Regions from separate parts of the Polaromonas sp. CG_9.11 genome, predicted to be linked through region 4. Evidence: predicted binding sites of a transcription regulator. Region 4 holds the regulator's gene; each other region holds the start of a gene.
The links. Region 4 encodes FNR, which switches genes on or off when oxygen is low (the NO sensors DNR and NnrR bind a similar motif). Its sites were predicted from a motif close to TTGATNNNNATCAA; they were not measured.

Region 1 (7,297 bases), on a different contig from region 4:
CACGATCAGCGCGCCTTCGGTCGGGTCGCCCAGCACCGTCCATCCAGCGTGCGACGCGTGGGGCGGCAGCAGTTGCGCATCATTGCACAGCGCGGCGGCCTGTAGCAGTGGCAGGGTAGCGGCATCTTCAGCGCTCAATTCGCCCTCGGGTGCGTAGCCAACGCCGCTGACGGACACCTCCAGGCCGTCGGGCAGCCAGAGCCGGCTGACGGTCATTTCATTGCGCGTCAGGGTGCCGGTCTTGTCGGTGCAGATCACCGTGGTCGAACCCAGCGTTTCCACCGCCGACAGGCGGCGGATGATGGCGCCGCGCCCCGCCATGCGCTGCATGCCCACGGCCAGCGCGATCGTCATGGCCACCGGCAGGCCCTCGGGCACCATCGACACCATCTGGCTGATCGCCACCATCAGCACATCGGCCAGCGGCAGTTCGCGGTACAGGCCGAGTGCGACGACTGCGATGAACAGCCCCAGCGCCGCCGCCACCAGCCAACGGCCGAACTGATCGATACGCTGCTCCAGCGGCGTCTTGGGCTCGGTCGCGTTTTCAGTCATGCCGGCAATACGGCCGACTTCCGTCTGGGCGCCAATCGCCACGACCACCGCACGCCCGCGCCCGGCGGTGGCGTAGGTGCCGGAAAACACCATGTTGTGGCGGTCGGCCAAGCCGGTGTCTTCGCAAAGGGCCGCGGCCGCCTTGCTGACCGGCACCGATTCGCCGGTCAGCGCGGCTTCGGCCACCTGCAGCTGGGCCGATTCGATCAGCCGTGCATCGGCCCCCACCGCATCGCCCGCCGCCAGCAGCAGCACATCGCCAGCCACCAGGTCGCGGGCCTCGATCAAGGTTTCGTGGCCGCCGCGCAGCGCCCGCACATGCAGCGCCGAGAGTTTGCGCAGCGAAGTCATCGAGCGTTCGGCGCGTCCCTCCTGGAACGCGCCGATCAATGCGTTGGCCAGCACCACCAGCAGGATAACCACTGCGTCGCCATGGTGCGACAGCGCGATCGCCAGTACCGACGCGACGAACAGGATGTAGATCAGCGGGCTCTTGAACTGGCGGACAACAATCGCCAGCGTGGAACGGCGCGGCGGTTCGGGCAGCGTGTTGGCGCCGTCCTGCGCGCGCCTGCGGTCAGCTTCTGCAGCGCTCAGGCCCGTCGCCGGGTCACAGGCCAGCCGGGCCAGCACCTGCTGGACCGGCAGGGCGTGCCAGCACGGTGCCGGCGTGTTCTTCGATAGCACCTCGCTGGCGGGTGCAGGAGTCGTTGAAGTCATGCGCAGACCGTTCAAATTTGCCAGCCTAGCGCACAACGCGGCCAAGTCAAACGGCGTCGGGGACCTGGCGTCGCTCAATGCCTGATGCCTTGCGTTAAATCAAGTGCGCTTTCACCCAGGCGACGACTCGCCTGGTTGGCGCTGGCGCTGCGCGATCGGCCCGTGCTTTGGCTGATGGCGGTCGGGCTGCTGGAAAGCGCCTACGGTTCCTTTTGAACGACTGGCCGGTTTTGCAGTTTCCGGCGCACCAGCCCGATGTTGTTGCGCAGCGCATACAGCTCGTTGGCATACGACAGCGGCACGCTGATCTTTTCGGCGCGGCGTTCCAGGCTGTCCAGCGCTTCAAGCAGCCCGTCCGTGGCATCCACGTTATCGATGCGGTTTTCAATGTCCCGCAACTGGCCATACCAGCGGAAGACGCGCGAGCGCACCCGGAACTCGTACAGCGGCGGCACGATGCGCGACAGCGGCAGCATGATGGCGATGATCAAACCCATCACCAGCCACATGCGCTCGACCAGGTTGGCCACCCAGAACGGCAGGTAGCGCTGTAAAAACGGCTTGTCGTTGCGGATGCTGCGCTCGGCCTCGGCTGAAATCGGGACTTCGTTCTGCGCCAGTTTGGGGTATTCGCGGGCCTGCTTGAACCAGCCTGCGCTGCCGTGGATGTCGTTGCCCGCCAGCGCGAACAGCTGCAGCAACGCCGGATGCGTGCCGGTGCGGGTCAGCAAGGTCGTGGTCGGCGCCAGCAGGCGAACGTCCTGTGGCGGAATGTGGGCTGCCAGATCGACCACGCCGCGCGGCAGCACCGCCGGGCTTAAAAACGCAAAACGCCGCGAATAGGCTTCGCTTTGCGCAAAATCCATCAGCTTGACGCCAGGCGTCTGCAGCAGCATCTGCACCATCAGCGACTCGGGCGCCGAGGCGAACACGATGGCGTCGAGTTCGCCGCCCAGAAAGGCCACAGTGGCCGGCGTCTGCTCCAGCTCGGACACCATCAGCGTGCTGCTGTCGATGCGGTTGCTCTCCAGTAATTTGGCCATCAGGCTGGGCAGGCCGCTGCCTGCCGTGCCGACGTTGACGCGCAGCCCCTTGAGTTCGGTCAGGGCGGTCAGTGTGGCTTGGGGGTTGACCCGGCGCGCCGCGTCTTCGCGGTAGAACAGCCAGACCGGCTCCAGGAACAGGCTGCCCAGCGATTCAAGTTCTTTGTCCTGTGGGTTGCCGGCTTCGCTGCTGCCGCCCTGTACAAAGCCCAAATCAGCCTTGCCCTGGCGCAGCAGCTGCAGGTTGGCAGCCGATCCTTCGGAGGGCAGCAGCACGACGTCGATGCCTTCCTTTTTCAGCGCCTCCGCATAGCGCTTGCCAAAGGCCTCATAGGCGCTTTGCGCCGGGCCGGTGGCCAGCGTGACGCGCTTGGGCGGGTTCGGGTCCAGCCAGCTGTAGGCCAGCACCAGCAGCGCCACGGCCAGTACAAGAAACGGACCGGCAGAAATCACCAGGTCGCGCAGTGACAGCAGGGTGTAGCGTAGGGTTTTTGGCATGGGCCGAACCATAGCATGCGACACAGACCTGCAGTTCCGGATGAAATTTACGTAAAAATATGCATTTTGCGCAATATCCACGGGTATTGTTAGCTATAAATAAAGTAGCAAACTCAAGGCCGGTTCCCCATGCTGAAAACGCCTGTTCAGGCGCGGTTTTACGGCGCAGGACTGCCCGACACTGCACGCCAGAAAAGCCTGATTCCGGCAGGGCTTGGCGGATCATGGCGGCGCTCGGCCCAGTCCGGCCGCCTGCACGCCGTCATCGATGGTGCCAAGCCAGCGTCACGCAGGCGACAAAAAACGCCGGGTCATCAGCAGCTACCCGAATGCGGATCGCCCGGACTCGGGTTAGCCTGTACGGACTTTATTCAGCCTGGAGCACTGCCTTGACCCGTTCTTCCACCGCCGATCAGCCGGTAGCCGGCGCGCCGCCGCGCCACGACCTGCACTACCCATTCTGGCCCAAGCGCCTGCCGCGCAGCATCACGCCGCCGCAAACCTCGCTGTGGCACAACCTGGCGGTCAGCGCGCTGCGTTTTCCGGACAAACCGGCACTGGTGTTTTTCGACCAGGCACTGAGCTATGCCGCCGTGATGCAGCAGGCCGAGCGCCTGGCCGCCACGCTGCATCGGCTCGGTGTCAGGAAAGGCGACCGCGTGCTGCTCAACCTGCAAAACTGTCCGCAGTGGGTGGTGGCGCATTTCGCCATCCTGCGGGTCGATGCGGTGGTGGTGCCGGTCAATCCGATGAACCGCGCAGAGGAACTCAAGCACTACATCACCGACCCGGAGGTCAACGTCGCCATCACCGCCGCCGACCTGGCGCCCGAGCTGGCCAAAGCCAGCGGCGAGCTGCCGCCGGCCGCTCGGCTGGCGCACCTGATCGTGACGCATTACAGCGACGCCTTTGAAGGAAAAACGGCCACCACCGGCGACGACGCGATGCCGCAATCCTGGTGCGACTGGCTGGGGACCCGGCACGAACTGCCTGCGCTGCAAGGCGGATCGGTGCTGGCCTGGGCCGATGCGCTGGCCGCCAGCGACATCAGCTACCTGCCCGACCACACCAGCACGCCGCAGGACCTGGCCGTGCTGCCCTACACCAGTGGCACCACCGGCCTGCCCAAAGGCTGCATGCACACCCATGGCAGCCTGATGCACAACGCCGTCGCCAGCGCTCTGTGGGGCAACAGCACGTCCGAGAACGTCGTGCTGTCGGTGATTCCGATGTTCCACATCACCGGCATGGTGTCGGTGATGCATGCGTCGATTTATGGCGGCGCCACACTGGTCATCATGCCGCGCTGGGACCGCGAACTGGCCGGCCGGCTGATTTCAACCTGGCGCGTGACGCACTGGACCAATATCCCGACCATGGTGATCGACCTGCTGGCGAGTCCGAACTTTGCCGCTTTTGACCTGAGCAGCCTGGTGTACATCGGCGGCGGCGGCGCGGCGATGCCGCAGGCCGTGGCGCAGCGGCTGTGGGAGCAGTACGGCCTGCGCTTTGCCGAAGGCTACGGCCTGACTGAAACCGCCGCGCCTTCGCACAGCAACCCGCCCGACGCCACCAAGCAGCAATGCCTGGGCATTCCCTTCATGAGCACCGAATCGCGCGTCATCGATCCCTTGAGCCTGCAGGAAATGCCGCAGGGCGAGCAGGGCGAAATCATCATGAGCGGGCCGCAGAACTTTTCGGGCTACTGGAAGCAGCCCGGGGCCACGGCGGCAGCCTTCGTTGAAATCGACGGCAAGCGCTTCTTTCGCTCCGGCGACCTGGGGCATGTGGACGCGGAGGGCTACTTCTTCATCACCGACCGGCTCAAGCGCATGATCAATGCGTCGGGTTTCAAGGTCTGGCCGGCCGAGGTGGAAGCGTTGATGTTCAGGCACCCGGCGATTCAGGAGGCCTGCATCATTTCCACCCGCGACGCTTATCGGGGCGAGTCGGTCAAGGCCGTCGTGGTGCTGCGTGAAAAATTCAGGGGCCAGGTCAGCGAAGTCGAGATCATCCACTGGTGCAAGGACCACATGGCCGCGTACAAGTACCCGCGTGTCGTCCAGTTCGTCGATGTGCTGCCCAAAAGTGGTTCGGGCAAGGTGATGTGGCGCGCGCTGCAGGAAGCCGAAGGCGGTCAGCCCTGAAAGGCCTCAAAAGTTCAATGAAAAAAGGATTTTGCGCAATGCAGGCAAGCGCAAGAAGCTATGAATAAAAGAGCGTTCATCGATGGGGGTGGAAGCGGCCCTGGCTAGCTTTCAGGATCGCCGCAAAGCCTTGGTTGGGTTATCCTGCCAGCCTCCTGAGCTAAAAAAGACGCCTGACCGCATGAAGCCTTCCGCCACCACGCGCCCTGTTCGCGCGCTTGAAAAACCCCTGGAAGGCTGGCGCCTGCGCTGGTACACCATCATTTTCGAGGCCGACACCCGCGCCGGCCGCCTCTTTGACCAGGCCCTGATCTTCATCATCCTGCTCAGCATCGGCGTGGTCATGGCCGACAGCGTGCAATCCATCCATCAGGAGCATGCGCTGATGTTGCAGCGCATGGAGTGGCTCTTCACCGCGCTGTTCACCGCCGAATACCTGGCGCGGCTGCTGTGCGTGCGCAAGCCGATGCAATACGCCACCAGCTTTTACGGCGTGATCGACCTGATCGCCTTGCTGCCGACCTACCTCGCGCTGTTTGTTCCCGGCCTGCATGCGCTGATCGATGTGCGGGTGCTGCGGCTGCTGCGCGTGTTCCGGATCTTCAAGCTGACCGCCTATGTGGCCGAATACCAGTCGCTGGCCCGGGCGCTGAGTTCGAGCCGGCGCAAGATCATGGTCTTTTTGTCGGCGGTGATGATGCTGGTGTTGATCATGGGCACGGTCATGTATGTGGTCGAGGGCCCGGAGAACGGCTTCTCCAGCATTCCCACCTCGGTGTACTGGGCCATCAGCACCGTGACGACCGTCGGCTTTGGCGACATCACGCCCAAGACCGACCTGGGCCGGCTGATTGCGTCCTTCATGATGCTGCTCGGCTGGGGCACGCTGGCCGTGCCGACCGGCATCGTGACGGCAGAAATGGCGGCCCACCGGCGGCTTGACTGGATGCAGGTCACCACCCGCACCTGCCACGAATGCCTGACCGAGGGCCATGCGGCCGATGCCAATTGCTGCTTTCATTGCGGCGCCCGGCTGCCGGCCTACAAGGCCGATGAACAGGGGACCAACGGCGGGCCGCAGGCAGAACGGCCGCACCAGTCCCGGTAGCCCCGTTAACCCGTGAAACGGCCCTAGCCGCCGGCGGTCAGGCGGCGCGGCGTGATTTCCACCGACTCGCTGCCGGTGCTCATCCAGACCGTGCCGTCCTGAATCGTGATCTGCAACTGCATGCCGCGTTCGGCCAGCTTGGCCAGCGCCTGGCTTTGTGTGGCTTCAATTTGCCAGACGATCAGGTTGGCCGCGCGGGTCAGCTTGCTTTCAATGCCTTTCCACCAGACCGGCGTGCTGCTGGAAAAGCTGATCACCGTGACCCGTTCGGCCCGGCCGGCGGCGCGCATCAGGCGCTTGTCGTCCGGCTGGCCTACATCGATCCAGTGCAGCACCGCGTCGGTGTAGTCCTTGTGCCAGAGCGCCGGCTCGTCCACATCCCACAGGTCCTTGGCGAATTCGAGGTTGCCGCGCTTGTCGTCGCCCTGCACGTTCAGCGCGAAAGCCAGCAGGCGAATCATCATGCGTTCGTCGGTTTCGGACGGATGGCGGGCAATGATGACGTTGTGGTCGCCATAAATGCCGCGGTCCATGTCGGCGATCTGCAGTTGGGCTTTGTGAATGGTGGCTTTGATGGCCATGGGAATCGTTCTCGGGTGGCAATTCCCGACACGCCTGACAGGCATCCGGGAGTTTTTGCGTTAAACCGCCTATTGGAACAGCCTTTTGGCCGGCCCCGGACCGATCAGATCAGCTTGGAATAGGCCGCAGTGGTCGGCTGGGTCAGGTAGCTGTCGAACACCATGCCACTGGCGCGAACAAACAGCCGGCCTTTCGGGGTGACGCGGATGGCGTCAGGGTCGATCGTGATCAGCCCCGCCTCTTCATACGGCTTGAGGAGCGTCAGCTCGTGCGCAAAGTAGTGCTTGAAGTCAATGCCGTGGCCGCTGTTGATGGCCTCGAATTCCACCGGCGCGCTGCACATCAGCGTCATGATGACCGCGCGCCTGAGCACGTCGTCCGCGCTCAACTCAAAGCCCTTCTCAAGCGGCAGGCGGTTTTGGTCGAGCCGCTCGTAGTAGGCATTAACAGTGCGCACCGACTGGCTGTAGGAGTTGCCAACCTTGCTGATGGCCGACACGCCAAAGCCGATCAGGTCGCATTCGGCCCGGGTGGTGTAGCCCTGGAAATTGCGGTGCAGGCTTTTGTCCAGCCGCGCCTTGTTCAGTTCGTCGTCGGGCTTGGAGAAATGGTCGAGCCCGATGTACACGTAGCCGGCGTCCAGC
Region 2 (7,297 bases), on a different contig from region 4:
TGCGTCTAAAAGAGTATTTTTTAGAGGCGACAACTAGTCTGACACAGGGGGCAGCGCGAGTACGCGTTAAAGGTCGATGGCCGCTTGGAAGCACAATTGGTGGCCCTGAGCTGCTCAGCCCCGCCTGAAGGCCAGGCCCGCTGGTCGCTGCGGTTGCTGGCCGATCGGCTGGCGGAGCTCGAATACATTGACAGTGTGTCGCACGAGACGGTCCGGCGCACGCTAAAAAAAACGAACTCAAGCCGTGAAGAAAAATCGGCTGGGTAATTGCGCCTCAGGCCAACGCTGCATTTGTGGCGGCCATGGAACAAGTGCTCGATATCTACAGCCGGCCTATTGACGCCAAGCACCCGGTGGTGTGCATGGATGAGACGCCGCGCCAGCTCATTCGTGAAACCCGCGAGCCTGTCGCAGCGGCGCCGGGGCGCCCCGAGCCCCATGACTACGAATACGAACGCTTCGGGGTGTGCAACGTCTTCATGGCAAGCGAGCCGCTGGCCGGGCGGTGCTTGAGCCAAGGTCACCGAGCGCAGAGCGAAAGCGGACTGGGCTTTGTTCGTGCAGGACATCGAGACGAGCTATCCCGATGCAGCGCGCATCACGCTGGTGATGGACAACTTGAACACGCACACGCCGGCCTCGCTGTACGAGGCGTTTGCACCCGAGCAGGCCAAGGCGCTGTGGGATCGCTTCGAGTTTGTCTATACGCCCAAGCATGGTAGATGGCTGAACATGGCCGAAATTGAGATCAACGTCATGGTCGGCCAATGCCTGGACCGGCGCATCGACAACATTCAGACCGTCACCAGCGAGGTCGCCGCCTGGCAGGCCCGCCGTGACAACCTTCAGGCCAAGGTCAACTGGCAATTCACCACCAAAGATACCCGCACCAAGCTCAAACGCCTTTATCCGACAATTGCTTCGTGACGCGACACTAGGATCATTGATGGGAAAAATACCCTTCCAATCGATTCATGGCTCCAGGGGCTCGGTCACGCCATGCTTTATGGCGTAACGAATCAATTCACTCTGATTTTGCAAATTCATCTTCTGCATGAGGTTGGCTTTGTGCGTGCTGATGGTTTTTGCCGAAAGGTTAAGCCGTCCCGCAATATCGGTGACAGACATGCCTATGGCGATCAAACGAAAGACCTCAAACTCCCGGTCTGTCAGCTTTTCGTGCGCTGCCGAGGTTGATCCGAGCATGGAGCCGAGGGCCAATTGCTCGGCAACCCCTGTGCTGATGAAGGCACCGCCTGCTGCAATCTTGCGCAGCACCTGCATCAACTGCGTCGGTGCACTTTCCTTGGTCAGATAGCCGCTAGCGCCCGACTTGATCGAACGAACAGCGTATTGCAGTTCTTCATGCATGCTGAGCACAAGAATGCGGAGTTTTGGCTTTTCGCAACGCACAAGTTTGATCAACTCCATTCCGCTTCGACCCGGCATGGACAAGTCAAGAACCAGAACATCGAAATCAGACTCCCGCACTTGGCGCATCACCTCCATTCCGTTCGATGCTTCACCGACCACGATCATGTCTTCCGCCGAAGTGACAATACGTTTGAGACCCTCCCTCACAATGGCATGGTCGTCGGCGATGACGATCCTGATCATTAATGAGCTCCAATCTGGTTCAGGGGAATGCTGACCTCGACGGTAGTTCCCTTCCCCCGCACACTGCGGATAGCAACGTTTCCACCAAGGAGTTGCGCCCGCTCCCGCAGACCCAAGAGCCCAAGCGACTGGGGCTTGCGCATGCCATCCGAAAAGAATCCACAGCCATCATCCTGCACTCGCAGCCTCACCGTATCCAGGGTCTTGTCCAGCGTGACCATGACCTGCGAAGCAGCCGCATGCTTGGCAATATTGTTGAGCGACTCCTGAACAATCCGGAAGACGGCCGTTGCGTAAGGCTCAGGCAATTCAAGATCCAGTTCGTCGTTGATCAAAAGTGCGCATGGCACACCACAACGCTCAATGAAACTGCTTGCAAGCCATTCAATCGCTGGCACCAGCCCCAAATCATCGAGCATCAGCGGTCGTAGGTCGGCCGCCATCCGGCGTGTTGCAGCCACGGTACGGTCAAGCATTTCCACCATCTCCGTCAGTTTCGCCGTCACCATCCCAGGAACGAATGAAGTGTGGTCGCGCACCCAGATCGTGTCCATCTTCAGCGCCGTCAATGACTGCGCGAGCTCATCGTGCAACTCACGTGCCAAGCGTGCTTTTTCCTCTTCGCGGATAGCTTGTGCCGCTATAGCAAAAGCACGACGTTCTTCCAAAAACCGTGCAGTTTCAGCAGACTCCAGCGGAGTTTTGAGCATAAATTCCTCGGGGAGAGGCGACAGCCCGTAAAACTGATAACCGGATGGCCGCTTGTCCACCACCCGTACCGTTCTTTTTGAATCGATTTCAAAATGCGTATGGCTTTTCATGGTTCCTCCGAAAGATTTGGTGTTTGCAGTCTGGACGTCAGGCGAAGTGCTTCTTTTCGTAGCATTCGTGATCACCGTGCCTGAAGAAACAAGGGCAAACGCACATCTCTGTATCTGCTTGTGGAATGACCTTAAAGCAAATGTGAATGCAGTTCGCTCAATACGAGGGCTTATCTACAAACCGTTATTGCGGTTACAGACTGCGCTACCCAGTTCAGCTAGCTTTTGTATAAAACTGCAGGAACGTCTTCACGTTGAAAAAAGCAAATTTTCAGCATAAAAAATGGCTATCGAACAAACTGTGTATTTGCGGACAGCTATCAGTAGAGTAGCAAAAAATACTGACTTTCTTGTAGGCCACGGTTGCCAATCAAACGGGATCTGCTCTAGCAATCCGGGACGGATTTGGTGGAAACTGTCAAAGTTATAAGATCGTTGAGGCTTCCACTGAGCTTGACTTGGATCAAAACCAGCTGGCCTTCATACAACTACGCTGAAACTTTGTATCTAAATTGGAGAAGTCATCATGTACCAGCGAATTCTTGTAGCCACTGATGGTTCGGATCTTTCAAGTACGGCTGTGAACAGCGCCATTGAACTGGCAGCAGCCATCGGCGCCGAACTGGTCGCGCTGTATGTCGTGCCGCGCTACCCGGTAAGTTATTTTGAAGGGGGTATCACCATTTCCGTGGAGGACATTACCCGTACCGAGAAACAGTGGAGCGACAAAGGCCAGGCGGTTGTAGATGCGGTGCAAGAACAAGCCAGGACGCAGGGCGTCATGGCCAAGGCGGTGGTTGCGCAGTCTGACCTGGTCGCCGAGTCCATCATGTCCGCAGCCACGAAACATGGGTGCGACCTTGTTGTCATGGCGTCGCATGGTCGCAAAGGCATCAAGCGGGTGCTGCTGGGCAGCGAAACCCAGCATGTATTGACGCACAGCACCGTACCGGTATTGGTCTTGCGTTGAGCCGCCTTTGACAAACCTTGATTCGCGTTCGGCCAGCGTTGCCGAACGCGCTGCATTGATCACCGTCCGGTCAGCGGAAAGTAGATTCAGAAACCAAAAAGGGCACCTATAAAGTGCCCTTTTTCCCAGTTGGCTTCCTACTTGTGAACGCGCTCAGAGCGGCAGCGGATTGCGCAGCCGAATGTGCAGTTCACGCAACTGCTTTTCATCAACGGGGCTAGGTGCATGGGTTAGCAGGCACTGCGCGCGCTGGGTTTTTGGGAATGCAATGACGTCGCGGATCGACTCGGCGCCGGTCATCATGGTGACGATGCGGTCCAGACCAAAGGCCAGGCCCCCGTGCGGTGGGGCGCCATATTGCAAGGCATCGAGCAGAAAGCCAAATTTCAACTGGGCTTCTTCCGGACCAATGTTCAACGCAGTGAAAACCTTGCTCTGAACATCGGCACGGTGGATCCGCACCGAGCCGCCGCCCAGTTCCCAACCGTTAAGCACCATGTCGTAGGCCTTGGCAATACAGCGACCGGGGTCAGTGTCCATCCAGTTTTCGTGGCCGTCCTTGGGTGCGGTAAAGGGATGATGCACCGCGCTCCAGCGTTTGGCGTCCTCGTCGTACTCGAACATCGGAAAATCAACCACCCACAGCGGCTTCCAGCCCTTGATGAACAAACCGGTTTTTTTGCCGAATGCACTGTGGCCGACCTTCAGTCGCAGTGCGCCAATGCTGTCGTTGACCACCTTGGATTTGTCGGCGCCAAAGAACAGGATGTCGCCGTTTTGCGCGCCCGTGCGCTTGAGGATTTCTGCCACTGCCGCATCATGGATGTTCTTGACGATGGGGCTTTGCAAACCTTCGCGCCCCTTGGCTGTGTCGTTGACCTTGATCCAGGCCAGGCCCTTGGCACCATAAATCTTCACGAACTCAGTGTAGGCGTCGATCTCGCTGCGGCTGATTTCAGCGCCGCCGGGCACGCGCAAGGCCACGACGCGGCCACCCACCGTCGTAGCCGGTGCGCTGAAGACCTTGAAGTCCACATCGGCCATCACATCGGTCAGTTCGGTGAACTCCATGTTGATACGCAGATCGGGTTTGTCCGAACCGTAACGGTGCATGGCTTCGGCATAGGCCATGACCGGAAATTCACCCAGCTCGGTTTTCAGCACGGTCTTGAACAGGTTGCTCATCATGCCCTGGAACATGTCCCGGATTTCCTGCTCGCCCATGAACGACGTTTCAATATCGATCTGCGTGAATTCAGGCTGGCGGTCGGCGCGCAGGTCTTCATCGCGAAAGCATTTGGTGATCTGGTAATAGCGGTCAAAACCCGCCACCATCAGCAACTGCTTGAATAACTGCGGGCTTTGCGGCAGGGCAAAAAACATGCCTTCGTTGACGCGGCTGGGAACCAGGTAGTCGCGCGCGCCCTCGGGCGTGCTCTTGGTCAGCATCGGCGTTTCGATGTCGATGAAACCATTGGCATCGAGGAACTTGCGCGTTTCCATGGCTACGCGATAGCGCAGCATCAGGTTGTTCTGCATGTAAGGACGGCGCAGGTCGAGCACCCGGTGCGTCAGGCGCGTGGTTTCCGAAAGGTTGTCGTCATCGAGCTGGAACGGCGGTGTGACGCTGGGGTTCAGCACAATCAGTTCATGGCACAGCACCTCGACCTTGCCGCTTTGCAAGTTGTCATTGGCCGTGCCTTCCGGGCGGGCGCGCACCAAGCCCTTGATTTGGACGCAGAACTCGTTGCGCACGTCTTCTGCAATGCTGAACATGTCGGCACGGTCTGGATCGCATACCACTTGTACATAGCCTTCACGGTCGCGCAGATCGATGAAAATCACACCGCCATGGTCGCGTCGGCGATTGACCCAGCCACACAGACTGACAGGCTGGCCCATCAGGCTTTCGGTCACCAGACCGCAATAGGTTGTACGCATTTGAGCGCTTTGTGTATCAGCGATAGCCATAAGAAATACTCGGGATGATCAGCGCTACTGCGCTGTTTACAAGGGGGGATTGAGTGGGGGTACAGGGCGGGCGGCAGGCACCACGACGCCCATTGAGATGACATAGGTCAGTGCTTCGTCAACACTCATCTTCAGCTCAATGCATTCGGCTCTCTTGAGCATGACGAAATAGCCACCAGTGGGATTTGGCGTGGTCGGAACATAGACGCTGACGTAGTCCGCAGGCAAATGATTCACGACGTCGCCGCCTGGCAAGCCGGTGAGGAAACCAATGGTCCAGACACCTTCGCGCGGCCATTGCACCAGCAGAGCTTTGCGAAAGGCGTTGCCGTTTTCGGAAAACAGGGTGTCGGAAACCTGCTTCACGCTGGAATAGATCGACCGGACGATGGGAATGCGGCGCAACAGGGCATTGCCGACCATCAGAAGTTTTCTGCCCAGGAAGTTGCTGGCGATGGCGCCCATCAGAAGCACGATTCCCAGCGTCAGCAGCACGCCAAAGCCAGGCAGATGAAAACCCAGCAGCCGGTCCGGATGCCATGCAACCGGCAGGATCAACAGGGTCTGGTCCAGTGTGGCCACAATCCAGTTGAGTACTGCCAGGGTGATGGCCAGCGGCACAAGCACCAGGAGTCCAGCCAGCAGCCACCGGCGGATCGAGCTCATCATGACGATTTTGTAGGTGCGCCGCTGCTGTTAGTGTTACTGCTGCTCGATGGGACTGAAGATGCCGCAGCCGATGGCGTTGCGGCAGGACTTGCTGTCGAAGCGGAATTGGAGCCAGCATCCGGGGACGTCTTGCCGGCGGGCCCTGACTCGCCGGCCTGTGTCTCGGCAGGTTTTGCAGCGGGTGCACCACTGTTGCCGCCCCGGAAATCCGTGACATACCAGCCTGAACCCTTGAGTTGAAAACCAGCGGCAGTCAACTGCTTTTTGAAACTCGATGCATTGCAATGCGGGCACACCGACAACGGAACGTCCGACATTTTTTGCAATACATCCTTGGCGAATCCGCAGGATTCACATTTGTAGGCGTAGATGGGCATGGTGCTTGAGCTCGTTTTCCTGGAGTTTTCCGCCAACAAAGGCCAGGCGGTACAAAGCCTTCAATTATAGGGCTTGCCCCAGCATGCGGATCAAAGGGTTCCGGCTATCCGTGCCGTGCGGAATTTCGCATCAAAACAATCGTATGCGCAATACGAACTGCATGAAGATCAGCCCCAGAACAAAACCCAGCCCACCGTAAATGAGGCTTTGCAGCAGCTTGTTTGTCCGTTTTTGTTCCGCCAGCAATTCGTTCAGGCGGATGTAGTGGGTTGGAGGCCCTGCCTTCAGGTACTGCGCCATGAGACGCGGCAACATGGGCAGCAATTTGGCATACGACGGTGCTTCTGCCTTGAGTTGGGCCAAGAGTTTTTCAGGGCCGACCTGCTCCAGCATCCAGCGCTCCAGGAAAGGCTTGGCCGTGCTCCACAGGTCCAGGTCAGGGTCAAGGTCGCGTCCCAACCCTTCGATATTGAGCAGCGTTTTTTGCAGCAGGACCAGTTGCGGCTGGATTTCCACCTGAAAGCGGCGCGACGTCTGGAACAACCGCATCAGCACGATGCCAAGGGAAAGTTCCTTGAGTGGTCGGTCGAACATGGGCTCGCAGCAGGCACGAATAGCAGACTCCAGTTCATCGACACGGGTGGCCGGCGGAACCCAGCCCGATTCGATATGCAGCTCGGCCACGCGCTTGTAGTCACGCTGGAAAAAGGCGCTGAAATTTTGCGCCAGGTATTCCTTGTCCACCTCGGTCAGCGTACCGACGATGCCGAAATCGAGAGAAATCAAGCGTCCAAAGGTTTCTGGCGCCAGACTGACCTGGATGTTGCCGGGGTGCATGTCAGCATGGAAGAAGCCGTCGCGAAACACCTGG
Region 3 (7,297 bases), on a different contig from region 4:
AGCCATTCCCCAGTTCTGGAAAACATCCGGCCTTTGGCGGGACATGTGTCGCTTGAAGCGAGCGGGCTTGATACCAATTCTCCGAAAAATCCACCCCCAGAAATCACTTGAAGCCAAAAAAAATAGCAGCAGTCAAGGTTCAGGTGACCAGGAACGGCAGCGCAAAATGCCGCTGCGCCAAGGTCGGACCCTGCATGAATTCCTCCCGCGCGCCAACGCCCTCACCGTTCACTTCGTTCCGGCCTACTTACGTCGACACAGGGCTCGCCGGGCACTTCCAGCGTCAGCCGCACCAACGCGCCACGACCCTGGATGCCAAGCCAGTGGTACAGCTGACAGGCCATGCGCTGACTTTGAATGATTTTTTTAAAACATGTCAATCCAGCGCATAGCCTGCCTACATTAACAGCTATTTATTCGATAGCAAGAAGACTCTTGGGGACTTGCTTTCATTCATGTCTAAAACCCCTGGCTTGTCCTACACCGGGTTCATCCGGGTCCGACACGGGTTTTCACGCCCACTTCGTAAAGTCAATGCCATGCTCCTTCCCTCGGTTCGCTGGGTGTCCATGGGCTTGCATTTCTTTCGCTCGACAATTTGGCCTGGTACCTGCGGGGCAACCTTTGTACATTCCCACTTTCACCAAGGAATCTGACATGAACCCCAGCGAGCGCAAAGGCCAGACACGGCCGGCTGTCCAGGACGAGCTTTTGCCAGACAAGGAACTGCAGGACGGGCCGCAAAACCACCCCGACCAGGCCGGCGCGGAATATGGGGGCTATGGTCACGCTGATAATTCGTTCGGCCGGGACGCCGGCAGTTCGAGCCAGGAAGGAGGCCAGGGCGGTGGCGATTCCGGGTCAGACAGCCCATCGGCTCCAAAAACGCTGCGCCGCGACAGCGACGGCACCGTGAAACCCAGCCATGCGACCGCCTGTGGCAACGGTCAACGTGATGCGGCCGCTGCAAAGCAGACGGACTGATGCCGAGGGGAGTCAGCCCGCCGCGGCAATCTGTCGCAGCGCCTGCTCGAACACCTCGACCGGCTGGCCGCCGGAAATCAGGTGGCGGTCGTTGATGATGACCGCAGGCACCGAATGCACCCCCTGCGTCTGGTAAAACGATTCGCGTTCACGCACTTCCTTGGCATAGGCATGGCTTGCCAGTATCTCGGCAGCCTGCACCGGGTCAAGGCCACTCTCGCCTGCAACCCGGACCAGCACTGCATGTGAGGCAGGACTGTGGCCGTCGGTGAAGTAGGCTTTTAGCAGGCCTTCCTTCAAGACCTTTTGCAAGCCGGCTTCCTGAAGCCCTGCCCAGTGGAGCAGGCGATGGGCGTCAAACGTGTTGTAGATGCGGCTGCGCCCTCCTCCGGGCTGGTCCGCCCGGCTGAAGGTAAAGCCGAGTTGCTCACCGCGCTGTCGAATGTTTTCACGGTTGACATCGGCCTGTTCAGGCGTGATGCCGTACTTTTCGGTGATGTGTTCGGTGATTTCCTGGCCTTCGGGTGCCATCTTCGGATTGAGCTCGAAGGGCTGAAAGTGCAGTTCGGCCGTGATGTCGCCAGCCACGCGCGCCAGCGCCTGGTCCAGCGCCTTCAGGCCAATGGCGCACCAGGGGCATGAAACGTCGGAAACAAAGTCGATTTTGAGGAAGGTGGTCATGATTTTTTGCCGCAATCCTGGGCCAGCCTGAGATGAAACAGCCAGTTTACTAGGCTTTGTACGGAAGTGAATTCTCAAGCACTGTCCACCAACGGATGGACTTGATGCATTCAAGCCGAACTGTTGCCGGTCGTCATGAAGGCGGGCATGCGATTCCATTTCATGGGTGGGGCTGGCAGCGTCAATGGTTCCAAGTACCTGCGTCGGCGGGGCCAACCAAGCGATCCGGCGGATGGCGGACGGCGCCTGGATTACAAGCAATTGGGCGTATGCAACTGTGCGCCTCTTTCCATCGATCCGGCCAGCATCGTTGCAGTCATCCTCAACCATGCACTCATTGACCACAGCGGCCACTTGCCGCTGCTCGCCCGGCAGGGGTTACAGGTGAAAGGTGCAATTTCGGCCTTGTGACCGCAGTCCTGCACGGCATCCTGCTGCACCGCCTGAAGGCGTTTGTCCTGGCGCAACACCATCCGGTTCGCCGGTTGACCACCGGCCAGCGGGTAGTCATTCCCTGGCGGGGCGGCACCTGCGGCGGCTGCGCGTTTTGCGCCAGATTGATGCGTATCCAGTGCAAGCCCGTATGCAGGCATTGCGCTGCAGGATGCCAACATGGCTTAGCCGGCCTTGTGCGACAGCCCTGCCAACAGGGCGGCGGTGCTGGTTCCCAGAACGCGCTACCAGCCGGAGCATGCCCCTGTCGAGCTCAAGGAGGACGTGGTAGAACTGAAAGGCGCGGTGCCTTCGATGGCGCAGCGTGAAGCGTCCGTTGACGCTGCGATCCCGGCGCAAGGTATTTCCCGCGTCGTGGACAAGCTGGATGTCGGCAGCTGGAAATTCCGGCTTCTCAATTCTTAGACTTCAATCAACCCAGCGAAGATCATCAAGTGCAAGCTGCGTTTACTTGGTTCCGACATCAGCGACACCGTCAACACTTCCATGGGCCGCTTCTTCAATCACATGAGCCTTCCGTTGGCGAAGCCGCTGCGAAGCCAAAGCGCAACTGCTGGCAGCCAAATGGTCTGCGCTAGATGGTCGTTTGCGCAGCCCCTGAACCTTGCGCACCCGGCGCCTGTCGGCATGCGGCGGCCGGGCAGTGAAAGTCAGTGTGACATCAGGACCGGCAAGGTCATCGACTCCAGCACGGTGCGCGAGGTGCCGCCCAGCACCCACTCACGCGCCCGGCTGTGACCGTAGCAGCCCATCACCAGCAGGTCGGCACCGATGTCGTAGGAACGCGAGAGAATCAATTCACCCAGCGCCGAAGGCTCGCTTCCCTGCTCCAGCCCGCTTGCCTGGACGCCGTTCAGCCGGAGGTAGCCGCGCAGGTCGAGCCGCTTGCCCAACACGGTTTCATCGTCGCCGGACCACGACAGGATGACGACGCGCCGCGCGCACTTGAGCAGTGGCATGGCCGCGCTCACGGCGCGGGCCGCTTCGCGCGCCGGTTTCCAGGCGATCACCACGGTTTCACCAATCACGTCGGGAGGAATGCCAGCATGCGGAAGGATCAGGGCTGGCTTGCCGCTCATGAGCAACATGTTCTCGGCAAAATCGTGCGGCACGCCGGACGATGAAGCAGTGGCCGGGTCATGCTGGCCCAGCACCAACAGATCGGCATAAAAAGCCTGTTGCGCAAACGCCGCCATCATCGGGTCTTGGTGGATTTCGGCCCATTCAACGGCCGATCCGGGCGTTGACAGCGCCTGTTCGAAGGCACTGCGCGCCAGCTGACGCCGCTGGTCATCGATGTCCTGGAGTGCCGAAGCGATGCCTGGACCGATTTCAGGCGAGAAAGGCAGCCCGACGAAGTGCGACATCACGCCGTACAGCGCCGTCACCGCAGCGCCTTGCGCCTGGCCAAGCCGTCGCGCGGCTTGCAGTCGCTGCTGCGCCTTCGGCAAGGCGTCCATGTGTACCAGCAGTTGTGCAAGCGCTTTGTTCATGGCCGGCTCCCTCAGCAAGTGGTGATGCTGCAACCATACAGGCTGGCAAGCCGCTGCGGATTGACCCAGATCAAGCAGCGCCTACTGCCAGCGCCGGCAACCGGGTCCTTCGGCACCCGGCCTTCGCTGCGCGCCACTTGATGCATGTCAACGCGGCAAGCCGCAAGCCTGGCCCGACCGGTTTGCACAAGGCGCAGCCCATGTACCAGCGAATACTTGTCCCGGTCGACGAAAGTGGCAGCGCCAGCAAGAAACTGGTCGCCGCACTGCAGATGGCCAGGGAATCGGGCGGCCGGGTAAGGTTGATCCACGGGGTGGAACAACTCGCTTACCTGACCGGCTACAAGCAATTCGGCGGCTCTTCGGCGCGCTGGTTTGGCCATGCGCGAAGCCGGCGCCAAGGTGCTCGACGATGCCATGGCGATGGCCCGGTCGGGCGACAGCGATGCCGACAGCCGGAGCCCGTTTACCATAGGCGCCTGAAACCGCCCGCACCGGCCCATCGGCTGTCGCACTCCCCTCTCCATACAGCCATTTACAAGCATCTCCATGCCAAGACTCCAGAATAAAGTCAGCCTCATCACCGGTGCAGCACAGGGCATCGGCTTGGCCACCGCGCTCAAGTTCGCCAGCGAAGGCGCCATCGTCATCGTTTGCGACATTCACCCGGCGGCGATTGAAGAGGCGGTTTGCCAATGCAAGGCGCTTGGCGCGCAGGCCGTGGGCCATGTCATGGACGTGACGCAGCGCGTCGTGGTCGATGAAGTCGTTGCCAAGGTCAAGGCACAGTTTGGCCGCATCGACGCACTCGTCAACAACGCAGGCATCACGCAGGATGCGCGGTTGGTCAAGATGACGCTGGAGCAATTTGACCGCGTGATCGACGTCAACCTGCGCGGCGTGTTCCATTGCGCGCAGGCGGTCGCCGAAACCATGATTTCGCAGGGCCAGGGCGTGATTTTCAATGCCAGTTCGGTGGTTGGCATTTACGGCAACTTTGGCCAGACCAACTATGCTGCGACCAAATTCGGCGTCATCGGCTTCACCAAGACCTGGAGCCGCGAACTTGGCCCCAAGGGAATCCGCGTCAATGCTGTGGCGCCCGGCTTCATTGCCACGCCGATACTTGCCACGATTCCTGAAAACGTCCTGAAGGAAATGGAAACCCGCGTGCCGCTCAAGCGGCTGGGCCAGCCGGAAGAAATTGCCAACGTGTATGCCTTCCTGGCCAGTGACGAGGCCAGCTATGTCAATGGCGCGGTGATTGAAGTGTCCGGCGGCATGACGGTTTGACGCTTTGGTCCTGAGTCTGCGCTTGTCTGCTGCGACGCGTGACGCCAACAGGGACAGCTTGAGCGCCGGCCTGCCTGTCTTAAGACCCGATGGCCGCTAGCGTGAATGGCGTGGCGGCAAGCCGCGCATCGCCGGTCCAGACGGTTTATCTTGGTTTTTTTGGTGTTTTTTGCCTTTTGCGCATGTTGGACGGGCACTAGCAGCTATCATTTTTAAATGTTCAGCGCCTGTTCACGTCATCCAGCCTCGCCTTCGTTTTCCAGGCTAACAGCGATAATTCCCGCATGCCTTCCCTGCCGGTACAAGACCCTCCGCAACCCCGATCCCTGACTGATCTGTTCGTTTCCTTCACTTTGCTGGCGCTGCAGGGTTTCGGCGGCGTGCTGGCTGTGGTGCAGCGCGAACTGGTCGAGAAAAAGCGCTGGATGACGCGCGAGGAATTCATCGAAGACTGGGCGGTGGCGCAAATCATGCCGGGCCCCAACGTGGTGAACCTTTCCCTGATGATTGGCGGGCGTTACTTTGGCCTGAAGGGCGCGATGACGGCGCTGGCCGGCATGCTGTCCGTACCGCTGATCCTGGTGCTGCTACTGGCGCTGGTCTATGCCCAGTTTGCCGACCACCCCGGCGTGGCTGGCGCGCTGCGCGGCATGGGCGCCGTGGCGGCCGGACTGATTGCGGCGACCGGCCTGAAACTGTTTGGCGCGCTGCTGAAAAATGTACTCGGTCTTCGTCTGTGCATAGCTTTTGGCGTAATGTGCTTTGTCGCCATAGCGCTGCTGCGCTGGCCCTTGTTTTATGTGCTGTTCGGCTTGGGCAGCGTGGCCTGCACCCTGGCCTATCGAAAGCTCAAGCCATGACTGAACCGCTCACCCTTGTGTTCGGTCTGCAGGACTGGATCAACCTGTTTTTGCATTACCTGACGCTGTCCCTGCTGTCGATCGGCGGTGCCATCACGACCGCGCCCGACATGCACCGCTTCCTGGTGGACCAGCAGCACTGGCTGACCGACGCACAGTTCAATGCCTCGATTGCCATCGCCCAGGCCGCGCCCGGCCCGAACGTGCTGTTTGTCGCCCTGCTCGGCTGGAATGTCGGCCTGAATGCCGGCGGCATGTTGACGGGCCTGCTCGGCGTTGTGCTGGCGCTGATGGGCATCCTGATCCCGAGCACGGTGCTGACCTATGCCGCTGCCCAATGGGGCCACCGCAACCGCGAGTTGCGCGCGGTGCGCGCCTTCAAGCATGGCATGGCGCCCATCGTCGTAGCACTGCTGATGGCCACCGGCTGGATTCTTGCCAGCGCCAACGGCAGTTCACTGCAACACTGGCCTGTGTGGCTGGTGACGGCAGCCACCGCTGTCATCGTCTGGCGCACCAGGACGCACCTGCTCTGGCTGCTGAGCGCTGGTGCCCTGCTCGGCTGGTTTGGTTTCGTATAACGAAACAGGAAAACGAAAAGATCTCCGCTTTGACTTCGACCCAGGTTCGCCCTCAAGCATCGAGGCAGATCGTAAAGACGCCTGGACGTTATACGAAAAAGTCGACTTTTCCGTCATCCAGGTCGTAGGAGGCGCCAACGACCATCAGTTTGCCCGAGCGTAATGAATCGATAAACGTTGGCTCGGATGTGCGAAGCCGATCGACCGTGCGCCGTACATTTTCATGCACCGCCGCATCAAGCATTTCTTCACCCTTGTACTTGCCCGAGGCCTTGGCCTTGAGCACAGCGGGGATGATTGGCTCGACCATCCGGCCAATGCTGCCGGGATACACCGTATTTTTTTCAACCACCGACAGCGCAGCCTCCACGGCGCCACAGCGTTCATGGCCAAGTACCAGAATCAAGGGCACCCCGAGTACCTGCACGGCATACTCGATGCTGCCGAGCGCCACGGTGTCTACCGTGTTGCCCGCATTGCGCACGATGAACAGCTCACCGAGTCCGGTATTGAAGAGCACTTCCGGCGCCACGCGGCTGTCGGAGCAACCCACCAGCACTGCAAATGGTATTTGACCCCGGGCTATTTCCACACGCCGGTCACTGTCGCGAGTGGTAGCAGCCGTTGGCTTGTCATCCAGGAAATTTTTATGCCCGAGCTTGAGCTTTTCGAGCGCCTGACTGGGCGTGAGATTCGTCCTTTTTCCTTCGGCAGCATAGGCCGGCAAAAGGTTGAAGGATCCGGCAAGGCCCACCGCCCCGCAGCAGCTTCGCTGGAAAAAAGCCCGTCGAGACGTGTCATCTTGGTACATCTGAACTCCTAATTAAGGTGAAAAGCCGTTGGCAGTTTACGAAAAAATTTAGAGAGTTTTCTTAACACGATGGGAGTTAATGTTTGAAAAGGTATCAAGACAACCAAGGCATTCACTGAAGCTGGCGGCTAATTTCATCAA
Region 4 (7,297 bases):
TTGATCACCATCGGCAGCATGTACTACCTGATTCCGCGTCTTTTCGGCCAGAAGCAGATGTACAGCATGAAGGCGGTCGAGGTGCATTTCTGGACCGCCACCATCGGCATCGTGATCTATATCGCCGCCATGTGGATTGCCGGCGTGATGCAGGGGCTGATGTGGCGCGCTATCAACACCGACGGCACGCTGACCTACACCTTCGTCGAGTCAGTCAAGGCCACGTTCCCCTTCTATGTATTGCGTCTGCTGGGCGGCGTGCTGTACCTGAGCGGCATGGTGATCATGCTCTGGAATACCTACAAGACTGCTACGGCTGGTCGTTCCGTCACCGTCACCATTCCGGCGGCCGTGGCCCACGCTTGAGGAAAACAACAACATGGCTAACCAAAAATCGAGCGGCGGTCTTTCTCACGAGAAGGTCGAGACCAGCAACTTCCTGATGATCGTGCTGATTCTGCTGGTGCTGGCTGTCGGCGGCCTGGTGGAGATCGTTCCGCTGTTTTTCCAGAAGTCGACGACCGAGCCCATCAAAGGGCTGCAGCCCTACACCGCGTTGCAGGTGATCGGCCGTGACATTTACCAGCGCGAAGGCTGCTACAACTGCCATTCGCAAATGATTCGCCCGTTCCGCGCTGAAACGCTGCGCTACGGACCTTATTCCGTCGCGGGCGAGTTCGTCTATGACCATCCATTCCAGTGGGGCAGCAAGCGAACCGGCCCCGATCTGGCGCGGGTAGGCGGAAAGTACAGCGATGAATGGCACCGGATTCACCTGAACAATCCACGCGACCTGGTGCCCGAGTCCAACATGCCCGCCTATTCATGGCTGACGAAAAGCATCGTGGATGATGTATCGATCAAGGCCCACATGCAGGGACTGCGCACGGTGGGTACGCCTTATACAGATGCGCAAATCGCGTCGGCGGCCACGGATGTCAAGGGAAAAACCGAGATGGAAGCCGTCATCGCCTATTTGCAGGTGCTCGGCATTCACCGTAAATAAGCGGGCAAAGGCACATGACCATGGATATCAACACCCTCAGGTCCATCGTGACGGTGGCCACTTTTCTCGTTTTCATCGGCATCGTCGCGTGGGCCTGGTCCAGCCGCAATGCCAAGGGTTTTGACGAGGCGGCCCAGCTGCCCTTTGCGCAAGACGAAAGCGTGCAGCGGCCGGAAACCGGACAAGGAAGAAAAAAATGAGTGATTTCACCAGTAATTTCTGGTCGTTCTATGTGACGGGCATCTCGCTGGTCGGCATCTTGGCCTGCTTGCTGCTGCTGTGGTTCAGCGGCAAGGCCAAAGCCATGACGGCCAATGACAACACCACCGGTCACGTGTGGGACGGCGACCTGCGCGAGATGAACAACCCGCTGCCGCGCTGGTGGGTGTGGCTGTTCATCATCACCGTTATTTTTGCGCTGGCTTATCTTGCCCTGTACCCGGGCCTGGGCAACTATGCCGGCAAGTTTGGCTGGAGCGCCATCAGCCAGTACGAGACTGAGGTGGCCAAAGGCAACAGGGAAGTCGAGCCCCTGTATGCCAGGTTCAACAGCATGAAGCCTGAAGACGTTGCAGGCGATCCCCAGGCCATGGCGATTGGCGAGCGCCTGTTCATGAACAACTGTTCGCAATGCCATGGATCGGATGCCCGTGGCAGCAAGGGATTTCCCAATCTGTCGGACAAGGACTGGCTGCATGGCGGCACGCCTGACAAGATTGTCGAAACACTGGTCAAGGGACGCATCGGCAACATGCCCCCCATGGCTGCCGCAGTGGGGTCTTCAGATGACGTACGCAATGTGGCGCATTATGTTTTGAGCCTGTCAGCCAGTCCGCACGATTCAGTCAAGGCTTCCCTTGGAAAGAGCAAGTTTGGCGCCTGCGCGGCTTGCCATGGCGTGGATGGAAAAGGCAACCAGGCCATCGGCGCGCCTAATCTCACCGACGATATCTGGTTGCATGGGTGGGGTGAAAACGCCATCGTGGCCATGATCAACAATGGCAAGGTCAACCAGATGCCAGCGCAAGAAGGCAAGCTCACCGAATCCCAGATTCATGTGTTGGCATCTTATGTCTGGAGCTTGTCCAACAAGCCAGGCGCAGTAGCGCTGAAGTGATTTTTTACCCGGCAAGGTCCCTACTGGGGTTTTGCATGGAGCATGCCCTGTGGATAATTTAAAGCCGACTCCCCGAAAAGTCATTCCTATCGCGGTGATGGCTGGAGAGCAGCTGCAGGCTGCGTCAGCAACCGGCCATGGCGAATCAGGCAGCATCTACCAGGCCCAGAAGAAAATTTATCCACGCAGCGTCACGGGATTTTTTTCAAAGTGGCGTTGGGCCATGGTTTTTATCACCCAGCTGGTCTTCTATGGCCTCCCATGGCTGGAGTGGGGCCAGCGCCAAGCTGTATTGTTCGATCTGGAAGCGCGGCGCTTCTATATTCTTGGACTGGTTCTTTACCCGCAGGATTTCATTTACCTGTCGGGAATTCTGGTCATTTCGGCGTTGGGGCTGTTTCTGTTCACGGCTGTGGCCGGTCGCCAGTGGTGTGGCTACGCCTGTCCCCAAACGGTCTATACCGAAATCTTTCTCTGGCTTGAAAAGGTGACCGAAGGCGATCGTTCGGCACGTTTGCGACTTGATGCAAGTCCCATGTCCGTCAACAAGTTGGCACGCAAGGCCAGTAAGCAGTTTTTGTGGATGGCCCTGGCGCTGTGGACAGGGTTTACCTTTGTCGGTTATTTCACGCCCATCAAGGAGTTGGGCGTCAGTTTCATCAACGCAGGCATGGGGCCATGGGAAACCTTCTGGGTTTTCTTTTATGGATTTGCCACCTATGGCAATGCAGGGTTCATGCGTGAACAGGTCTGCAAGTACATGTGCCCGTACGCCCGCTTTCAGAGCGCCATGTTCGACAAGGACACCTTGATCGTGACCTATGACGAGGCGCGCGGCGAACCCCGGGGTTCCCGTTCCAAAAAGGCTGATCCGGCTGCCCTGAACCTGGGTTCCTGCATCGACTGCACGCTTTGTGTCCAGGTCTGTCCGACGGGGATCGATATCCGCAAAGGGCTGCAATACGAATGCATCAGTTGCGCGGCGTGCATCGACGTATGCGACACCGTGATGGACAAAATGAACTACCCGCGCGGGCTGATTCGCTATTCGACCCAGAATGCGGTGGTCCAGGGCTGGGGAAGATCGCAGCTTTTGCGCCGTGTATTGCGTCCCAGGGTGCTGGTCTATACGGCCATCTTGCTGGCCGTGACCGCCGCCTTGTTCATCAGCCTGGCGTTGCGCTCCCCATTCAAGGTCGATGTCATTCGTGACCGTGCTTCGCTGGCGCGTATCGTGAGTGGTGGCAAGATTGAAAATGTCTACCGCCTGCAGGTGATGAATGCGACCGAAACCACCCAGCACTACCGCATCGCAGCCACCGGTTTGCCGGGCCTGGTGCTGGCGTCAGAAGGCACATTCACTGTCGATGCGACCCAGGCGCGTGGGGTCACCGTTACCCTGCAATTGCCGTACGAGGCTGCCGGTCCAGGCTCGCATGAGATCCATTTTGAAGTCGAGGCGGTCAACTCGCCGGGTCGTGTGGTTGAGAAGTCGGTTTTTTTGGTGCCCCGCTAACTTAACAATGGAAATGTCATGAACGAAGAATACGGACAACCCTGGTGGAAATTCGGGCATGTATGGATGGTTTTTGCAGGGCCTGCGGTGGTCGTTGTTGCCTCGTTCATTACCCTGTACCTGGCCATCAAGATTCCCGATCCTGTGGTGACCAGCTACGGCCAGGGAACACAGCCGAGTGCCGTGAAGCCGGAGGCATCGTCCACCAACATGGCGCCAGCGATGCAGGCTCGAAATCATGCGGCCACGGGCATCCCGGCGCCTGCCGAGCCTTGAGAACTGAAATGAATTCAGGAAACACGCGTCAAATGACAAGTCCTTCCAATCCTCAAACGACAACAAGGACTTGAACTCTATGGGGGCTCAAAGAATGATGTGGATTGCATGGCCTGCTTTCCTGCTGGCAGGCGTGGCAGAAATGTTCGTGTTTGCCTTTGTCGATCCACAAAGCCTGCATTGGTTCGGGCAGCCCTTGGCCTTGTCTCGCGAGGCCGTCTACACCTTGGCTTTTTTTGTCTTCTGGGGGCTGACCATGGCGTCGAGTGCCTTGACGGTCCTGCTTGCCATGTCGCCATACGAAATGAATCGTCGCGAATTGTCTGCCGAGGGACAGCCCGAAAACGGCGCCAAAAAAGTGAAGGTCAATTGAACCATCGACCCGTCAGCCATCTGCCGGCAAATTTCAGTCTCAGTAGGGCTTGTGGTTGTTGTTCACGATCAGCTTGAGCGCTTCGGTGTCAAGGATGCGCACATGGCGCTGCTTGACTTCCATAATCTTGTCTTCGACAAACTTTGAAAAAGTCCGGCTGACCGTTTCCAGCTTCAGGCCCAGGTAGCTGCCGATTTCTTCTCGCGTCATGCGCAGCAGAAGCTCCGATTGCGAGAAGCCGCGGGCATGCAGCCGCTGGACCAGGTTCAATAAAAAGGCGGCCAGGCGCTCTTCGGCGCGCATGCTGCCCAGCAGCAACATCACGCCGTGTTCACGAACAATCTCGCGGCTCATGATCTTGTGCACATGGCGTTGAAGGGAGACAACTTCCCGTGACAACTCTTCAATGCGGTCAAACGGCATCACGCATACTTCAGCGTCTTCCAGCGCGATGGCGTCACAGGTGTGGTGTTCCCTGACAATGCCGTCCAGCCCGATAATTTCGCCAGCCATCTGAAATCCGGTGACCTGGTTGCGGCCGTCTTCGGTGGTGATGCAGGTTTTGAAAAAGCCGGTGCGGATGGCAAACAGGGAACTGAACTTTTCACCGTTGCTGTACAGACGGCCTCCGCGCTTGACCTTGCGGCGTACGGCGACCACTTCCTCAATCCTGTCCAGCTCATCGGCTTTCAGTCCCATGGGCATGCAGAGTTCACGAAGATTGCAATTCGAGCAGGCAACTTTTACGGTGAGAGGGTTGATGGGCTGGAGCCCGTCCTCGCTTGCGACTTCCCCGCGCTTGCCCGTACCCATGGACTCTGGTGTGACCTCAAACATGACATTCTCCTGATGAGGGTTCGTTGCCTGGTTTCAGACAGGCTGACCGCTGACATAGGTCAAACAAGCAATGCGGGCTTCACGATACATTGGCAGTGCTTGCCCCAAAATCGAGGGTGCGCGTTTCAAGGAACCGTCACGAACGCACTTGCGATCAATTGTATGCCTATCCCCACTCATGAATTGCTTCGCCGTTTCGATGTTCCGGGACCCCGTTACACCTCGTACCCGACAGCAGACCGCTTCGTGGAAGCCTTCACGTCCGAACAGCTGGTGCAGGCCCTTGCGCAGCGCCGAAACGGTGCGGCCGCCATGCGGCTGCCGCTGTCACTTTACGTGCACATCCCTTTCTGCGAATCGCTTTGTTACTACTGTGCCTGCCACAAGATCATCACCAGGCAGCATGCGCACGGTGAAACCTACCTGCACTATCTTGGCCGCGAGCTTGATTTGTACGCCGCCCATCTGGGAACGGGTCAGGCACTCAGCCGGCTGAATCTGGGCGGCGGCAGTCCAACCTTTTTAAATGATGGTGAATTGCGCCAGTTGATGGCCATGCTGCGGCGGAGTTTCCGGATTGCATCGGGTGGAGACTATTCCATTGAAGTCGATCCCCGGACCGTTGATGCCGCGCGCCTGGCCACGCTGGCCGAACTTGGCTTCAACCGGCTGAGCTTCGGGGTCCAGGATTTCGATCCGGCAGTGCAACAAGCGGTTCACCGCATCCAGCCCGCAGAACAGTTTTTTTCATTGATGGCAGCAGCGCGCCTGATTGGTTTTCAGTCCATCAACCTGGACCTGATTCATGGGCTGCCGCAACAAACGCCGGAATCGTTTGACCGCACCTTGGCGCAGGTCGTGCAACTGCGGCCGGACTCCATTGCCCTGTATGCCTATGTCCATCTGCCCCAGCGTTTCAAGTCGCAACGCCGGATTGATGCTGCCGGGTTGCCCGACGCCCGCGCCAAGCTTTTCATGCAGTCGCACTCTTTTTCGGCCTTTCAGGCTGCCGGATATGTGTATATCGGCATGGACCACTTTGCCCTGCCAGACCATGCGCTCGCTGTTGCCAAGCGCCAGGGCCGCCTGCACCGCGACTTCCAGGGGTACAGCTTCCAGCCTGAAGGCGACCTGATCGGCCTGGGGGTCTCCGCCATGGGCAAGGTGGGCGCCACCTACAGCCAGAACGCCAAGACCCTGGACGCGTATTACGACGACCTGCAGCAGGGGCGGCTGCCCGTGGTGCGGGGACTGGCGCTGTCTCGGGATGACCTGGTGCGGCGCAGCGTCATCATGGCGCTGGTGTCCCAGGGCCAGCTGGAGTTCGAGTCGATTGAGCTGGGCTACCTGATTGATTTCAAACGCTATTTTGCCGCCGAGCTGGAAATGCTTTGCGGCCTGCAGGCGCAGGGCCTGGTGGAGGTCAGTGACACCGGCCTTCTGGTAACGGCGACGGGCTGCTATTTTGTACGCAGCGTGGCGATGGTGTTTGACCGTTACCTTCAGGCAGACCGTACGCTGGCAAGGTTTTCCCGGATCATCTAGAACGGCTGCATGAATACCTCGCTGGCCATGACGGCATTACTGATGGGACTGGCCGGCGGGCCGCACTGCATCGCCATGTGCGGCGCTGCCTGCGCGGGCATTGGCAACGCAGCCGGTGCGCGCAAGACCTCGGCCCTCTGGACCTTCCAGGCCGGCCGGCTGGCCAGCTATTCGCTGCTCGGTGCAGTGGCCGCGGCATCCATGCAGGGCCTGGGGTGGCTGACCACCCAGACGGCGGTCATGCGCCCGGTGTGGACGCTGTTTCATGTCGCCGTGATGATGATGGGCCTGATGCTGGTCGTGCTGGCGCGCCAGCCGGTGTGGCTCGACAGCACGGCGCGCAGCGTGTGGCGCCGGGTCAGGGCGTTCAATGCGTCCTGGGGCCGGGGCGCGCCGCTGGCCATTGGCGCACTCTGGGCCTTCATGCCGTGCGGGCTGCTTTACTCGGCGGTGCTGGTGGCGGCCCTGAGCGGCGGTCCGCTGGAGGGCGCCCTGACGATGGCGCTGTTTGCCCTGGGCAGCAGCGTGTCCCTGCTGATCGGCCCCTGGCTGCTGCTGCGCCTGCGTGGCGGCGGCACTGGTGAATGGGGCATTCGCCTGGCCGGGCTGGCGTTGGCCGCCACTTCT

Region 1: IWX85_RS09615 (HAD-IC family P-type ATPase) is a predicted target of FNR. The motif match lies at 1,365-1,378, and genes of this name have one in related genera.
Region 2: IWX85_RS03390 (universal stress protein) is a predicted target of FNR. The motif match lies at 2,892-2,905, and genes of this name have one in related genera.
Region 3: IWX85_RS20995 (universal stress protein) is a predicted target of FNR. The motif match lies at 3,672-3,685, and genes of this name have one in related genera.

The regions. Positions count from the first base shown of each region.
Region 1 is NZ_JADOVE010000009.1:95,653-102,949, reverse strand. Features, by position in the region: gene IWX85_RS09615 (HAD-IC family P-type ATPase) at 1-1,275, opposite strand, end outside; gene IWX85_RS09610 (TAXI family TRAP transporter solute-binding subunit) at 1,476-2,816, opposite strand; gene IWX85_RS09605 (long-chain fatty acid--CoA ligase) at 3,206-4,963, shown strand; gene IWX85_RS09600 (ion transporter) at 5,145-6,071, shown strand; gene IWX85_RS09595 (YaeQ family protein) at 6,095-6,652, opposite strand; gene hemN (oxygen-independent coproporphyrinogen III oxidase) at 6,757-7,297, opposite strand, start outside.
Region 2 is NZ_JADOVE010000002.1:344,222-351,518, reverse strand. Features, by position in the region: partial or broken gene IWX85_RS03405 (IS630 family transposase) at 58-927, shown strand; gene IWX85_RS03400 (response regulator transcription factor) at 973-1,617, opposite strand; gene IWX85_RS03395 (sensor histidine kinase) at 1,617-2,438, opposite strand; gene IWX85_RS03390 (universal stress protein) at 2,965-3,408, shown strand; gene aspS (aspartate--tRNA ligase) at 3,562-5,349, opposite strand; gene IWX85_RS03380 (DUF502 domain-containing protein) at 5,416-6,045, opposite strand; gene IWX85_RS03375 (FmdB family zinc ribbon protein) at 6,045-6,425, opposite strand; gene ubiB (ubiquinone biosynthesis regulatory protein kinase UbiB) at 6,556-7,297, opposite strand, start outside.
Region 3 is NZ_JADOVE010000020.1:43,122-50,418, reverse strand. Features, by position in the region: gene IWX85_RS16040 (hypothetical protein) at 658-984, shown strand; gene IWX85_RS16035 (DsbA family oxidoreductase) at 997-1,665, opposite strand; gene IWX85_RS16030 (hypothetical protein) at 1,813-2,076, shown strand; gene IWX85_RS16025 (hypothetical protein) at 2,323-2,523, shown strand; gene IWX85_RS16020 (universal stress protein) at 2,769-3,611, opposite strand; gene IWX85_RS20995 (universal stress protein) at 3,752-4,180, shown strand; gene fabG (3-oxoacyl-[acyl-carrier-protein] reductase) at 4,161-4,904, shown strand; gene IWX85_RS16005 (chromate transporter) at 5,189-5,764, shown strand; gene IWX85_RS16000 (chromate transporter) at 5,761-6,345, shown strand; gene IWX85_RS15995 (carbonic anhydrase) at 6,434-7,156, opposite strand.
Region 4 is NZ_JADOVE010000013.1:73,209-80,505, forward strand. Features, by position in the region: gene ccoN (cytochrome-c oxidase, cbb3-type subunit I) at 1-366, shown strand, start outside; gene ccoO (cytochrome-c oxidase, cbb3-type subunit II) at 380-1,006, shown strand; gene IWX85_RS12180 (cbb3-type cytochrome c oxidase subunit 3) at 1,027-1,206, shown strand; gene ccoP (cytochrome-c oxidase, cbb3-type subunit III) at 1,203-2,123, shown strand; gene ccoG (cytochrome c oxidase accessory protein CcoG) at 2,221-3,639, shown strand; gene IWX85_RS12195 (FixH family protein) at 3,658-3,915, shown strand; gene IWX85_RS12200 (hypothetical protein) at 3,995-4,288, shown strand; gene fnr (fumarate/nitrate reduction transcriptional regulator Fnr) at 4,328-5,050, opposite strand; gene hemN (oxygen-independent coproporphyrinogen III oxidase) at 5,288-6,670, shown strand; gene IWX85_RS12215 (sulfite exporter TauE/SafE family protein) at 6,680-7,297, shown strand, end outside.